Regions from separate parts of the Flavimobilis soli genome, predicted to be linked through region 2. Evidence: predicted binding sites of a transcription regulator. Region 2 holds the regulator's gene; the other holds the start of a gene.
The links. The regulator Rex, encoded in region 2, represses fermentation and respiration genes when NADH is low (regulators of the CRP and FNR family bind a similar motif). The targets are predictions, from matches to a motif close to CTTGTGAANNNNTTCACAAG.
Positions count from the first base shown of each region.

Region 1: adhE (bifunctional acetaldehyde-CoA/alcohol dehydrogenase) is a predicted target of Rex. The motif match lies at 2,584-2,603, and genes of this name have one in related genera.

Region 1 is NZ_PDJH01000001.1:2,662,362-2,668,201, reverse strand. It holds gene ATL41_RS12010 (carbohydrate-binding domain-containing protein) at 1-543, shown strand, start outside; gene ATL41_RS12005 (arsenate reductase ArsC) at 729-1,163, opposite strand; gene ATL41_RS12000 (metalloregulator ArsR/SmtB family transcription factor) at 1,192-2,148, opposite strand; partial or broken gene ATL41_RS11995 (winged helix-turn-helix domain-containing protein) at 2,328-2,441, opposite strand; gene adhE (bifunctional acetaldehyde-CoA/alcohol dehydrogenase) at 2,650-5,403, shown strand; gene ATL41_RS13560 (M15 family metallopeptidase) at 5,620-5,840, opposite strand, start outside.
Region 2 is NZ_PDJH01000001.1:1,338,098-1,343,937, forward strand. It holds gene resB (cytochrome c biogenesis protein ResB) at 1-632, opposite strand, end outside; gene ATL41_RS06115 (cytochrome c biogenesis CcdA family protein) at 629-1,486, opposite strand; gene ATL41_RS06120 (TlpA family protein disulfide reductase) at 1,483-2,073, opposite strand; gene ATL41_RS06125 (histidine phosphatase family protein) at 2,081-2,761, opposite strand; gene ATL41_RS06130 (YceI family protein) at 2,925-3,470, shown strand; gene ATL41_RS06135 (redox-sensing transcriptional repressor Rex) at 3,543-4,169, opposite strand; gene ATL41_RS06140 (glutaredoxin family protein) at 4,166-4,453, opposite strand; gene ATL41_RS06145 (HAD family hydrolase) at 4,492-5,388, shown strand; gene ATL41_RS06150 (30S ribosomal protein bS22) at 5,541-5,639, opposite strand; gene ATL41_RS06155 (helix-turn-helix domain-containing protein) at 5,773-5,840, opposite strand, start outside.

The DNA.
Region 1 (5,840 bases), 1.3 Mb from region 2:
GGGACGGTCGTCGTCTCGGGCCCCACGGACAACGGCAACGGACCGCTCGACGCCCAGGGCGCCTTCACGATCGACGGCGGCGTCCTGTTCGCCGCTGGCAGCTCCGGCATGGCCGTGGCACCCGAGACGGACTCACCTCAGGCCTCCATCCTCGCGACCTTCGACCAGCAGCCTGCCGGCAGCGTCGTCGCGGTCACCACCGCCGACGGCCAGGTCGTGGCCTCGTTCGAGTCGACCAAGGAGTTCTCCTCGGTCGTTCTCTCCAGCAGCGAGATCGTCGCCGGGGAAACTTACGAGGTCCACGTCGGGGGTTCCGTGGCTGGCACCGCCACCGCGAGCCTGTACGACGACGGTGACCTGACCGGCACGACTGTGGTCGCCACCGTGACCGGTGGTGAGTATGCCGCAAGCGGCATGTCCGGCGGCGACATGCCGGGCAGGCCAGGCGGTCCGGGCGGCGACGTCCGCGAGCCGATGCCGGCACCGGCGGACGGCCCCGATGGGACGGCGGAGGGCACCGACGCCGACGCAGCGTCGGCGTGACCTCGTCTGCGCCCCGCTGCCCGGGCCTCGTCTTCCAGGTCCGGGCAGCGGGGTGAGCTGCGTGCGGCGCGGCGACAGTGCGACTCACGGCCGCGGCAGCCCGTGCGATACGACGCTCACGCGGGCAGGGCGATCATCGTGCGCGGAGACTCCGATCAGGGGGCGACCGGGGCGGCTGGCGCCTCTCAGCGGATCGGGTCGATGCCGAGCTCGTCCAGCAGCACCCGCACGCGAGCCTTGATGGCGTCCCGGATGGGGCGGACCGCCTCGATGCCCTGGCCAGCAGGATCGTCGAGCTTCCAGTCCTCGTAGCGCTTGCCGGGGAAGATCGGGCAGACGTCGCCACAGCCCATCGTGATTACGACGTCGGACGCCTTGACCGCGTCGGTCGTGAGGACCTTGGGGGTGAAGGACGTGATGTCGACGCCGTCCTCGGCCATGGCCGCAACAGCGACCGGGTTGATCTGGTCGGCTGGTTGCGACCCCGCGGAACGGACCTCGACCTGACCGGCCCCCAGAGCGTGCAGGTAGCCAGCGGCCATCTGGGAGCGACCGGCGTTGTGGACGCAGACGAACAGGACAGATGGCTTGGCCGAGGTGTGTTCGGCGGTGGGGTTCATGGGTATCTCCTGGTGCTGGTAGGAGAGCTCACCGGGGGTCCGGGAGCTCGAGGTCAGGGAGCAGGGAGGTGAGCAGGGTGCGCACGTGAGCGTCGATCTGGGCGGTGATGGCCATGACCCCGTCGTGCGAAGCAAGGGCAGGGTCGCCGACGACCCAGTCTTCGTAGCGGATCCCCGGAAGAATGGGGCAGGTGTCTCCGCAGCCCATGGTGACCACGACGTCCGCCGCCCGCACCGCGTCATCGGTGAGCGGCTTGGGATAGGCGTCGCCGCTGGACCCCATGGCAGCCAGCACCGTGCGGACGCCAGGATGGATGTCGCTGGCGGGCGCCGATCCTGCTGACCGCACGATGACGGCGTCCCCGGCGTACTGACGCACGAGCTCCGCGGCGATCTGCGAGCGCCCCGCGTTGGCCACGCAGACGAACAGCACCTGCGGGGCCTTCACGGACGGCTGGCTCGTGCGGGTGATGTCCTCGAGGCGTTGACGGGCGAAGCGTTCCGCCGTCGCTACGAGATGGGCCCGGACCCCGGCGCTGCGCGCTAGCGCGGTGTAGGACTCGCGGACCGTGGCCGTGACGAGGGCGGAGTCGATGTTCCCGAAGCGGGCGGCAAGCTGGCCCGCGATACGTGCGAGGACGGCGTCGACGTCGCTGAGGCCGTCGCTGCTCCGGGTCGCCTGGGCGATCTCGAGCACTGCCGGGGCGAAGGCATCGAGCAGCGTGCTCACCGCGCCGCGCAGGTCGGGAGCGATCCGGTAGTAGACCCAGGTGCCGCGCCGCTCAGAGACCAGGACTCCGACGCACTTGAGCACCTTGAGGTGATGGGAGACGGTGGGTTGAGCGACGTCGGCGACCGTCGCGATGTCGCAGACGCAAGCCTCGCCGGTGGGCTCGGTCGCGATGAACGAGAGCATCCGCAGGCGGAGCGGCTCGGCCAGCGCTCTCAGGACGGCCGAGACCTGGGTCGCGGCGTCCAGGCTCATGCTGTGAGCCTCAGCCGGACTCGTCGGGCACTCCTCGCGTGACGTGGTCATGATGCCCTCCCGGACGTGGCGATCGGACAGCGATCGCCCGCCCGACGTTGTTGCCGGCCGCGATGAACGCCCACCTGTATCGGTGTCGATCTATATTGACAGGTGTCGAAGCCGTGCGCCAGGGACCGCTACGGCTCGAACCTGTACCCCACTCCGGGCTCGGTGCGCAGGTGGCGGGGCGAGGCCGGGTCCGTCTCGAGCTTGCGGCGCAGCTGGGCGACGTAGACGCGGAGGTAGCGTGTTCGACGTCGTGACGCAGGGACCAGCGGCGAGCAGCGCTAGACCCGTCTGGGACGTTTGCCTCCACACCACCTTTGACCTGCGGAAATACAGGACAAAAGGTGGGACCTTTGACATGGGACCGGGCCCGAGATGCGCCGTAGCCTTGTGCACAAGATCACAAGCGCACCACAACAAGGCACGCGTACCCGACATCGAAGGGGACCTCAGATGAGTACCACCCAGGCCACGCCCGCCGCCGAGCAGTCGTCGGTCGCCGCGAAGATCGACGAGCTCGTCGCCCGCGGCCAGGAGGCGCTGACCGCCTTCCTCAAGCTCGACCAGGAGCAGGTCGACCACATCGTCAAGAAGGCCTCCGTCGCCGCCCTCTCCGAGCACGGCGAGCTCGCGGTCAAGGCCGTCGCCGAGACCGGCCGCGGTGTCTTCGAGGACAAGGCCGTGAAGAACATCTTCGCGTGCGAGCACGTCACGAACTCGATGCAGAGCCTGCGCACCGTCGGCGTCATCAACCGCGACGAGATCACGGGCATCACCGAGATCGCCGAGCCTGTCGGTGTCATCTGCGGCGTCACGCCGGTCACCAACCCGACCTCGACCGCGATCTTCAAGGCGCTCATCGCGCTCAAGACCCGCAACCCGATCGTCTTCGGCTTCCACCCGAGCGCGCAGCAGTGCTCCGTCGCCGCCGCCAAGGTCGTGCGCGACGCAGCGATCGCCGCTGGCGCCCCCGAGAACTGCATCCAGTGGATCGAGGAGCCGTCCCTCGAGGCCACCAACCTCCTCATGAACCACCACGGCATCGCGCTCATCCTCGCGACCGGTGGTAACGCGATGGTCCGCGCCGCCTACTCGTGCGGCAAGCCGGCCCTCGGCGTCGGCGCGGGCAACGTCCCCGCCTTCATCGAGCGCTCCGCCAAGCTCAAGCGCGCCGTCAACGACGTCGTCCTCTCCAAGGCCTTCGACAACGGCATGATCTGCGCCTCCGAGCAGGCCGTCATCCTCGACGCGCCCATCTACGACGAGGCCATGGCCGAGTTCGCCAAGCTGCACGCGTACCGCGCCACCCCCGCCGAGAAGGCCATGCTCGAGGAGTTCATCTTCGGCGTGACCGCCGGCGGCGAGAACTGCGCCGGGGCGAAGCTCAACCCGACGGTCGTCGGCCAGACGCCGCAGTGGATCGCCGAGAAGGCGGGCTTCTCGGTCCCCGAGGAGACGTCGATCATCCTCGCCGAGGTCTCCGAGGTCGGGCCGAACGAGCCGTTGACCCGCGAGAAGCTGTGCCCCGTGCTCGCCGTGCTGCGCGCCGACGGCGCCGAGGAGGGCATCCGCCTCTCCGAGCAGATGGTCGAGTTCGACGGTCTGGGCCACTCCGGCTCGATCCACTCCGAGAACAAGCAGATCATCGACGAGTTCGGGTCCCGCATCAAGGCGGTCCGCATCATCACCAACGCCCCGTCCTCGCTGGGCGGCATCGGTGACATCTACAACGCGTTCATCCCGTCGCTCACGCTCGGCTGCGGCTCGTACGGCCACAACTCCGTCTCGAACAACGTGTCCGCGATCAACCTCGTCAACATCAAGCGCATCGGGCGGAGGAACAACAACTTGCAGTGGTTCAAGGTCCCCGCGAAGACGTACTTCGAGCCGAACGCGATCCGGTACCTCACCGACATGCGCGGCATCGAGCGCGTCACGATCGTCACCGACACGACCATGACCCGTCTCGGCTTCGTCGACAAGATCCTCGACGTGCTCAACCGCCGCGGCGAGCGCATCGCGCTGCAGATCATCGACGACGTCAAGCCCGAGCCGACGGTCGACTCGGTCCAGCACGGCGCCGAGCTCATGCGTCAGTTCGCCCCGGACACGATCATCGCGCTCGGTGGCGGCTCGCCCATGGACGCGGCCAAGGTCATGTGGCTGCTCTACGAGCACCCGGAGATCAACTTCGCCGACATGAAGGAGAAGTTCTTCGACGTCCGCAAGCGCGCGTTCAAGTTCCCGGAGCTCGGTGACAAGGCGAAGCTCGTCTGCATCCCGACCACCTCGGGTACCGGTTCGGAGATGACGCCGTTCGCGGTCATCACCGACCAGGAGTCCGGGAAGAAGTACCCGCTCGCGGACTACGCGCTCACGCCGACCGTCGCGATCGTCGACCCGGCCCTGACCGCGATGATGCCCGGCTTCCTCGCTGCCGACTCGGGTTTCGACGCCCTGACGCACGCGACCGAGGCGTACGTGTCCGTCTACGCGAACGACTACACCGACGGCCTGTGCCTCCACGCGATCAAGCTGATCTTCGAGAACATCGAGGCGTCGGTCGTCGGCGGCCCGGGCGCCACCGACGAGCGCACGGTCAAGGCGCGCGAGAAGATGCACAACGCCGCGACGATCGCCGGCATGGCGTTCGGCAACGCGTTCCTCGGCATCGTGCACGCGATGGCGCACGTCACCGGGTCGACGTTCCACCTGATCCACGGACGCACCAACGCGACGTACCTGCCTCACGTGATCCGCTACAACGGCACGGTCCCGACCAAGCTCACGAGCTGGCCGAAGTACGAGCACTACGTCGCCCCGGAGCGCTTCCAGGAGATCGCCAAGCACCTCGGCCTCCCGGCCAGCACCCCGGAAGAGGGCGTCGAGTCGTACGCCCGCGCCGTCGAGGAGCTCCGCGACAAGGTCGGCATCCCGCGCTCGTTCCAGGCGCAGGGTGTCGCCGAGGAGGACTTCATCGGCAGCCTCGACAAGCTCGCCATGGGTGCCTACGAGGACCAGTGCGCGCCGGCCAACCCGCGCATGCCGATGCTCGAGGACATGAAGACCCTCATGGAGGCCGCGTACTACGGCACCTCGTTCGAGGAGGTCCGCGCCGGTCGCCGCGCCGTGACCGCTGCCGCGGTCGAGAGCGGCTCCGACGAGGCCCCGAAGGCCAAGACGCCGCGCAAGACCACCAAGAAGTAGACCGCACGAACCCGAAGGCGCCCCGTCGACGACGGGGCGCCTTCGGCGTACCTGGGGTGGGGTGGCGCACCGCGGTGTCCCCTCCCCGGCACGACGGCGTCGCTCCCCGGCCCGGGCAGGTGCCCGTGGCACGCCCCACGCCAAGGCGGCGACGCGCTCCGCGACGACGAGAGGCCCCGCCCGGACGGGCGGGACCTCTCGTGAGGTTCAGGTCGCTCAGTACTCGACGAGCGGGAAGTACTCCCAGTGCCACGGCTCGTACTTGCCGGAGCCGCCAGCCCGGGCCCACGCGGGGTTGTCCCAGCCGTACGTCGGGCCGTTCGCCTTGAGCCAGTTCCAGTGCGCGGTCGACGAGTACGCGGACTTGCACATGTCGACCGCGAGGCCGAGCCCGTGCTGCGAGGTGCCGGGGCGCGCCGAGAGGCCTGGCTTGGTGC
Region 2 (5,840 bases):
AGGAGCGCGAGGTGGAAGAGCAGGTTGCCGGTCTCGCGCAGGTAGCCGCGCTCGGCGGAGACGGTGTGCGCGACGTCGTCCAGCGCGCCTGCGGGCGCGGGCTCGGTGCTCTGCTCGACGCGGAAGCGCGGGAGCCAGCGAGGGCCGCGCAGGTGCGCGGCTGCGGTGTCGGCGACGTCGGCGGGCGACGCGGCGACGACGCGCTCGGCACGTGCGGGGAAGCGGTCGAAGCGGCGCGGCGTGCGCGGCGGCTTCGCGCGCAGGGCGCGCCAGTGGGCGCGCACGCGCGGCGTGATGCACCCGACGAGCGAGACGAACAGCAGGATGTAGATCGCGGAGAACCACACCGACGCGTACACGTCGAACATGCCGAGGCGGTCGAGCCATGGCCCCGCGGTCGCGTGGTCGGCGAGGTACTGCTCGACGGCGGCCGGGTCCTGCGGGCGCTGCGGCAGCGCGGAGCCGGGGACGGCCGCGACGGCGAGCAGCATGAGCAGCAGCAGCGCGACGCGCATGCTCGTGAGCTGGCGCCAGGTCCAGCGGAGCCAGCCGACGACGCCGAGCGCGGGCAGCGGCGCAGAGCCGTTCTCGACGAACGCGTCCTCGATGCCCTCGGGGCGGTAGCCGCTCACAGCGCCGTCTCGAATCCGCCGACGAGCCCCGCGAGGGACTGCGTGATCGAACCCCAGAGCCCTGTGACGAGCGCGAGGCCGACGAGGACGAGGAGGCCGCCGCCGACGCGCATGACGGCGAGACGGTGGCGGCGCAGGAAGCCCGTGAGCCGCACGGAGGACTCGAGGCCGAGCGCGACGGCGAGGAACGGCAGGCCGAGTCCGAGGCAGTATGCGACGGCGAGGACGGCGCCGCGGCCCGCAGTGCCCTGGTCGAGCGCGAGCGCGTTGATCGCGACGAGCGTCGGGCCCATGCAGGGCGTCCAGCCGAGGCCGAAGACGAAGCCGAGGAGGGGTGCGCCCCACAGGCCTGCGCGGGGCGCGAGGTGGAAGCGGCGGTCGGTCTGCAGCGGCGCGAGGAGCCCCACGAACGCGAGGCCCATGAGGATCACGACGACGCCGAGGACGCGCGTGAGTGTTTCCTGGTGCTCGCGCAGCAGCCCGCCGACGGAGCCGAAGAGGATGCCGTAGGCGACGAAGACGACCGTGAACCCGGCGACGAACAGGCCGACGCCTGCGAGGACCCGGCCGCGGCCCGGCGTGCGCTTCTCGGCCGTGACGGTGTCGGTCGCGGCGGGGTCCGCCTGACCGTCGTGGGTCCGGGCGGCTTCGGCGTCGTCGGGGAGCGCGGCTCGGCGCGCGGGCCGGGCGTCGGCCGCCCCAGCCATCCCACCGAGGTAGCCGAGGTAGCCGGGCACGAGCGGCAGGACGCACGGCGACGCGAAGGACAGCAGCCCCGCGAGCACGGCGATCGGGAGGGCGAGGAGGAGGGAGCCGCTGAAGACGGTCGTCCCGGCGTCGGCGAGGAGAGTCACGACTCCGCCAGGACGTCGTCGAGGATCGCGGCGATCGTCGTCGCGTCGAGCAGGCCGAGGACGCGTGCGGCCACGCGGCCCTGACGGTCGAGCACGACCGTCGTCGGGGTCGCGGCGACCGGGACGACGCCCTCGAGGGCCGACGTCGCTGCGCCCGAGCGGTCGTCGATCGACGGGTACGGGATCTCGTAGGTGCGCTCGAAGGCCTGAGCAGCCCCGGCGTCGTCCGTGCGGTTGATGCCGAGGACGTGCACCCCGTCGTCGGCGCGGGACGTCGCGAGGTCGGCGAGGACTGGGGCCTCGACACGGCACGGCGGGCACGCGGCAAACCACGTGTTGAGGACGACGACGTCGCCGCGCCACGCGGAGACGTCGACCGGCTCGCCGTCGTAGTCGGTGCCGGTGAGCTCGAGCGCGGCTCCGCGCTCGGCCGCGGCCCACGTCCGCACGGAGCCGTCGCCGGACTGGTAGCCCTGGTCGGCGACCTGGACCGGGCCGTCGTCCGGGGTCGAGGAGCAGCCGGCGAGCAGCGCGACGGCGGCGACGACGGCGACGGCCGCGCGGGCGGCGTGGTGGCGAGGCTTCACGGCAGGCTCAGGCTCCCGCGACCTTGGAGGCGCCGGGCAGCAGGTCGGCGACGGGCTCGGAGTACTCGAGGCCGACGAAGCGGTCGCCGTCGAAGTGCAGCGACGTCACCGACGCGAGCGAGCACTCACGCTTGCGCGGGTCGTGGAAGTACGGCCGGCCCTCGTACGAGGAGCGCGTGATCCACACGGGCAGCTGGTGGGAGACGAGGACGACCTCGTGGCCCTCGGCGAGCTTGCGGGCGTCCTCGATCGCGGCGCGCATGCGCTCGACCTGCTTCTTGTAGGGCTCGCCCCACGAGGGGCGCCACGGGTTGACGAGGCGGGGCCAGTGGCGCGGGTGGCGCAGGGATCCGTCGCCGACGCCGAAGGTCTTGCCCTCGAAGTAGTTCTCGGCCTCGATGAGGCGCTCGTCGGTGCCGAGCTCGAGGCCGAAGGCGGCCGCGATCGGGGTCGCGGTCTCCTGGGCGCGCTGGAGCGGCGACGCGATGACGTGCGTGATGTCGCGGCGCACGGGGGTGACTCCGGCGGGGGTCGACTCGCTCACCTCGCCGGCGAAGTGCTTGGCCACGCGGGCGGCCATCTCGTGGCCGCGCTCGGAGAGGTGGTACCCGGGCAGGCGCCCGTAGAGGATCCCCTCCGGGTTGTGGACTTCGCCGTGGCGCATCAGGTGGACCGTGGTCTGAGGCATGGGCCTAGTGTCGCAAACTTCGCGAGAGGGCCGGGTGTGGTGCTCGTCTCTCGACGGCGTGGCGGGCCACCACTTGCGCTCCGGGCAGATGTGGTTGAAGATTAACTTGAAGCGGCAATCAATGCAGCCGCATGGACCTAGTCGCACACCCCAGGAGACTCACATGACCGCTCTTCCCGAGGGCCTCGCCCCCGCCACCTACACGATCGACCCGTCGCACACGCAGGCCGGCTTCACCGTCCGCCACGCAGGCATCTCGAAGGTCCGCGGCACCGTGCCGGTCCTCGAGGGCACCATCGTCATCGGTGAGGACATCGAGAGCTCCACCGTCACCGCCGTCCTCGACGCGACGAAGATCAGCACGGGCGACGCGAACCGCGACGCGCACCTGCAGAGCGCCGACTTCTTCTCGACCGACGTCAACCCGACGTGGACGTTCACCTCGACCTCGGTCAAGGCCGACGGCGGCGACTTCGTCGTCACCGGCGACCTCACCATCGCGGGCGTCACCAAGCCCGTCGAGCTCGCCCTCGAGTACACCGGCTCCGCCGTCGACGCCTTCGGCGCCGCCCGCGCCGGTTTCGAGGCGACCGTCACCATCTCCCGCAAGGAGTGGGGCATCACGTGGAACGCGGCCCTCGAGGCCGGCGGCGTCCTCGTGAGCGACAAGGTCGCCATCCTCATCGAGGTCTCGGCCGTCAAGGCCTGATCCTCGCCACAGTCACGAAGGCCCGGTGCACCCCCTGCACCGGGCCTTCGTCATGCCCGCACCCGGACGACGTCAGACGGGCGGCAGGTAGTACGACAGGATCTGCAGCTCGGCCGCGACGTCCACGCTGCGCAGCGCGACGCCGTCGGGCACCGTGAGCGCCCGCGGCGCGAAGCTCAGCACCGAGCGCACGCCGCTCGCCGCGACCGCGTCGAGCGCGTCCTGCGCCGCCGCGCCGGGGACCGTGAGCACCGCGAGCGACACCTCCCGCTCCGCGACGAGCCGCGGCAGGTCCGCGAGGTCCCCCACCTCGACACCCGCGACCGTCGTCCCGACGACCTGCGGGTCGACGTCGACGAGCGCGACGACCTCGAAACCACGCGGGACCAGTCCCGCGTAGCTCGCGACGGCCCGCCCCAGGTTGCCGACCCCCACGACGACGACGCCACGACGGCGCCCCACGCCGAGCGCGCCGCGCAGCTGCGCGCGCAGCTCCGCGACGTCGTACCCCACGCCGCGCTTGCCGTACGAGCCCAGGTGCGACAGGTCCCGGCGCAGCTGCGCCGACTCGACGCCCGCAGCCGCCGCGAGCTCGACCGACGACGCCGTCACGACGCCGCGCCGCACGAGGTCGTCGAGCACCCGCGCATACACCGGGAGGCGGGTCAGGGTCTGCGGCGGGACCGCGGTCGACGTCATCGCGCCGCCCCCGACGGTCGTCCCAGCGCGCGGCGCAGGCGCCGCTCGTCGACACGCCAGAACGCCTGCTGCACGCCGTCGACCAGGACGACGGGGACGTAGTCCGAGTACGTCGCGACGAGCGCCGGGTCGGCATCGACGTCCTGCTCGACCCACCGCTCCCCCAGCTCCGCGCACACGGCCGCGACGACCTCGCGCGCGTCCTCGCACAGGTGGCACGACGCACGCACGAGGAGCTCGACGCGCGGCGCTGCGCCGGCCGACGAGGTGGTCACCGGTTCCATACGGCAACAGTACGGACTGTCTCGATAGAGTGGACGACATGTCGACCGCCCGCGAGCCCTCCGCAGACGAGTCGGTCGAGCCGGCCCCCGAGGAGTCGGCCGAGGCCGCCGCCGACGCGGCTCTCGACCTGGCCAGCCCCGTCGAGAGCACCGCGGTCGACCCCGCACGCATCGCCGCGTTCTTCGACGTCGACAACACGATCATCCGCGGGGCGAGCGCCTTCCACCTCGCGATGGGCCTGTACCGCCGCGACTTCTTCAAGATCCGCGACCTCGTGTTCGCCGGGCTGCAGCAGTGGCGCTTCATCGCGCTCGGCGAGAGCAAGGAGCAGATCAGCTCCGTGCGCGACCGCGCGCTCGGCATCATCAAGGGCCACACGGTCGCCGAGGTCACCGCGATCGGCGAAGAGGTCTGGGACCAGGTGCTGTCGCTGCGGATCTTCCCCGGCACCCGCAAGATCCTCGACGCGCACCTCGCGGCCGGGCACCAGGTGTGGCTCATCACCGCGACGCCCATCGAGATCGGAGAGCTCATCGCGCGCCACCTCGGCGCGACGGGCGCGCTCGCGACGATCGCCGAGCACAAGGACGGCGTCTACACGGGCCGCCTCGTCGGCGAGATGATGCACGGCGAGAGCAAGGAGGCCGGCGCGCGCGAGCTCGCCGAGCGTCTCGGCCTCGACCTCGCGCACTGCTACGCGTACGGCGACTCGGCGAACGACATCCCGATCCTCAGCTCGGTCGGCCACCCGTGCGCGATCAACCCGGAGCCGCGGCTGCGCCGCCACGCGAAGGACGTCGGCTGGCCGGTGCGCGAGTTCCGCGGCAAGCGCCGCCTCGCGAAGCGCGGCGTGAAGACCGCGAGCGCCGCCGGTCTCGTCTGGGTGCTCACGCAGGCCGCCCGCGGGGCGCGTCGCAAGCTCGCCAAGCGCTGAGCCCGGACGGGCGACGCTGCCGCCTGGCGTCGCGCTGCCAGCCACTCGCGCGCTTCCCGCCGCGCCGCCCCCCGTGTATCGACGCCCGGGATACGGCAAGAGCCCCCGTCCCGAGGGACGAGGGCTCTTCGCAGAGAACGCCTGCGGCGTCCTTACTTCTTGTTGCGGCGCTGGTGGCGCGTCTTGCGAAGCAGCTTGCGGTGCTTCTTCTTCGCCATACGCTTGCGACGCTTCTTGATAACGGAGCCCACGGGTCCTCGCAATGTCGATCGGTAGCTTGCACGGCACACCGGGAGGCACCGCGCTCGGAAAGTCCGTCCGCCAGTCTAACCCCTGCCGCAGCATGCCCGCGACACGGGTATCAGGACGGCTCAGGCCAGGTCGTCAGGAGGACTTGAGGTCCCGCACGTCCTGGGCGCCGCCGAGGTACTGGTGCAGCGCCTCGACGGGCA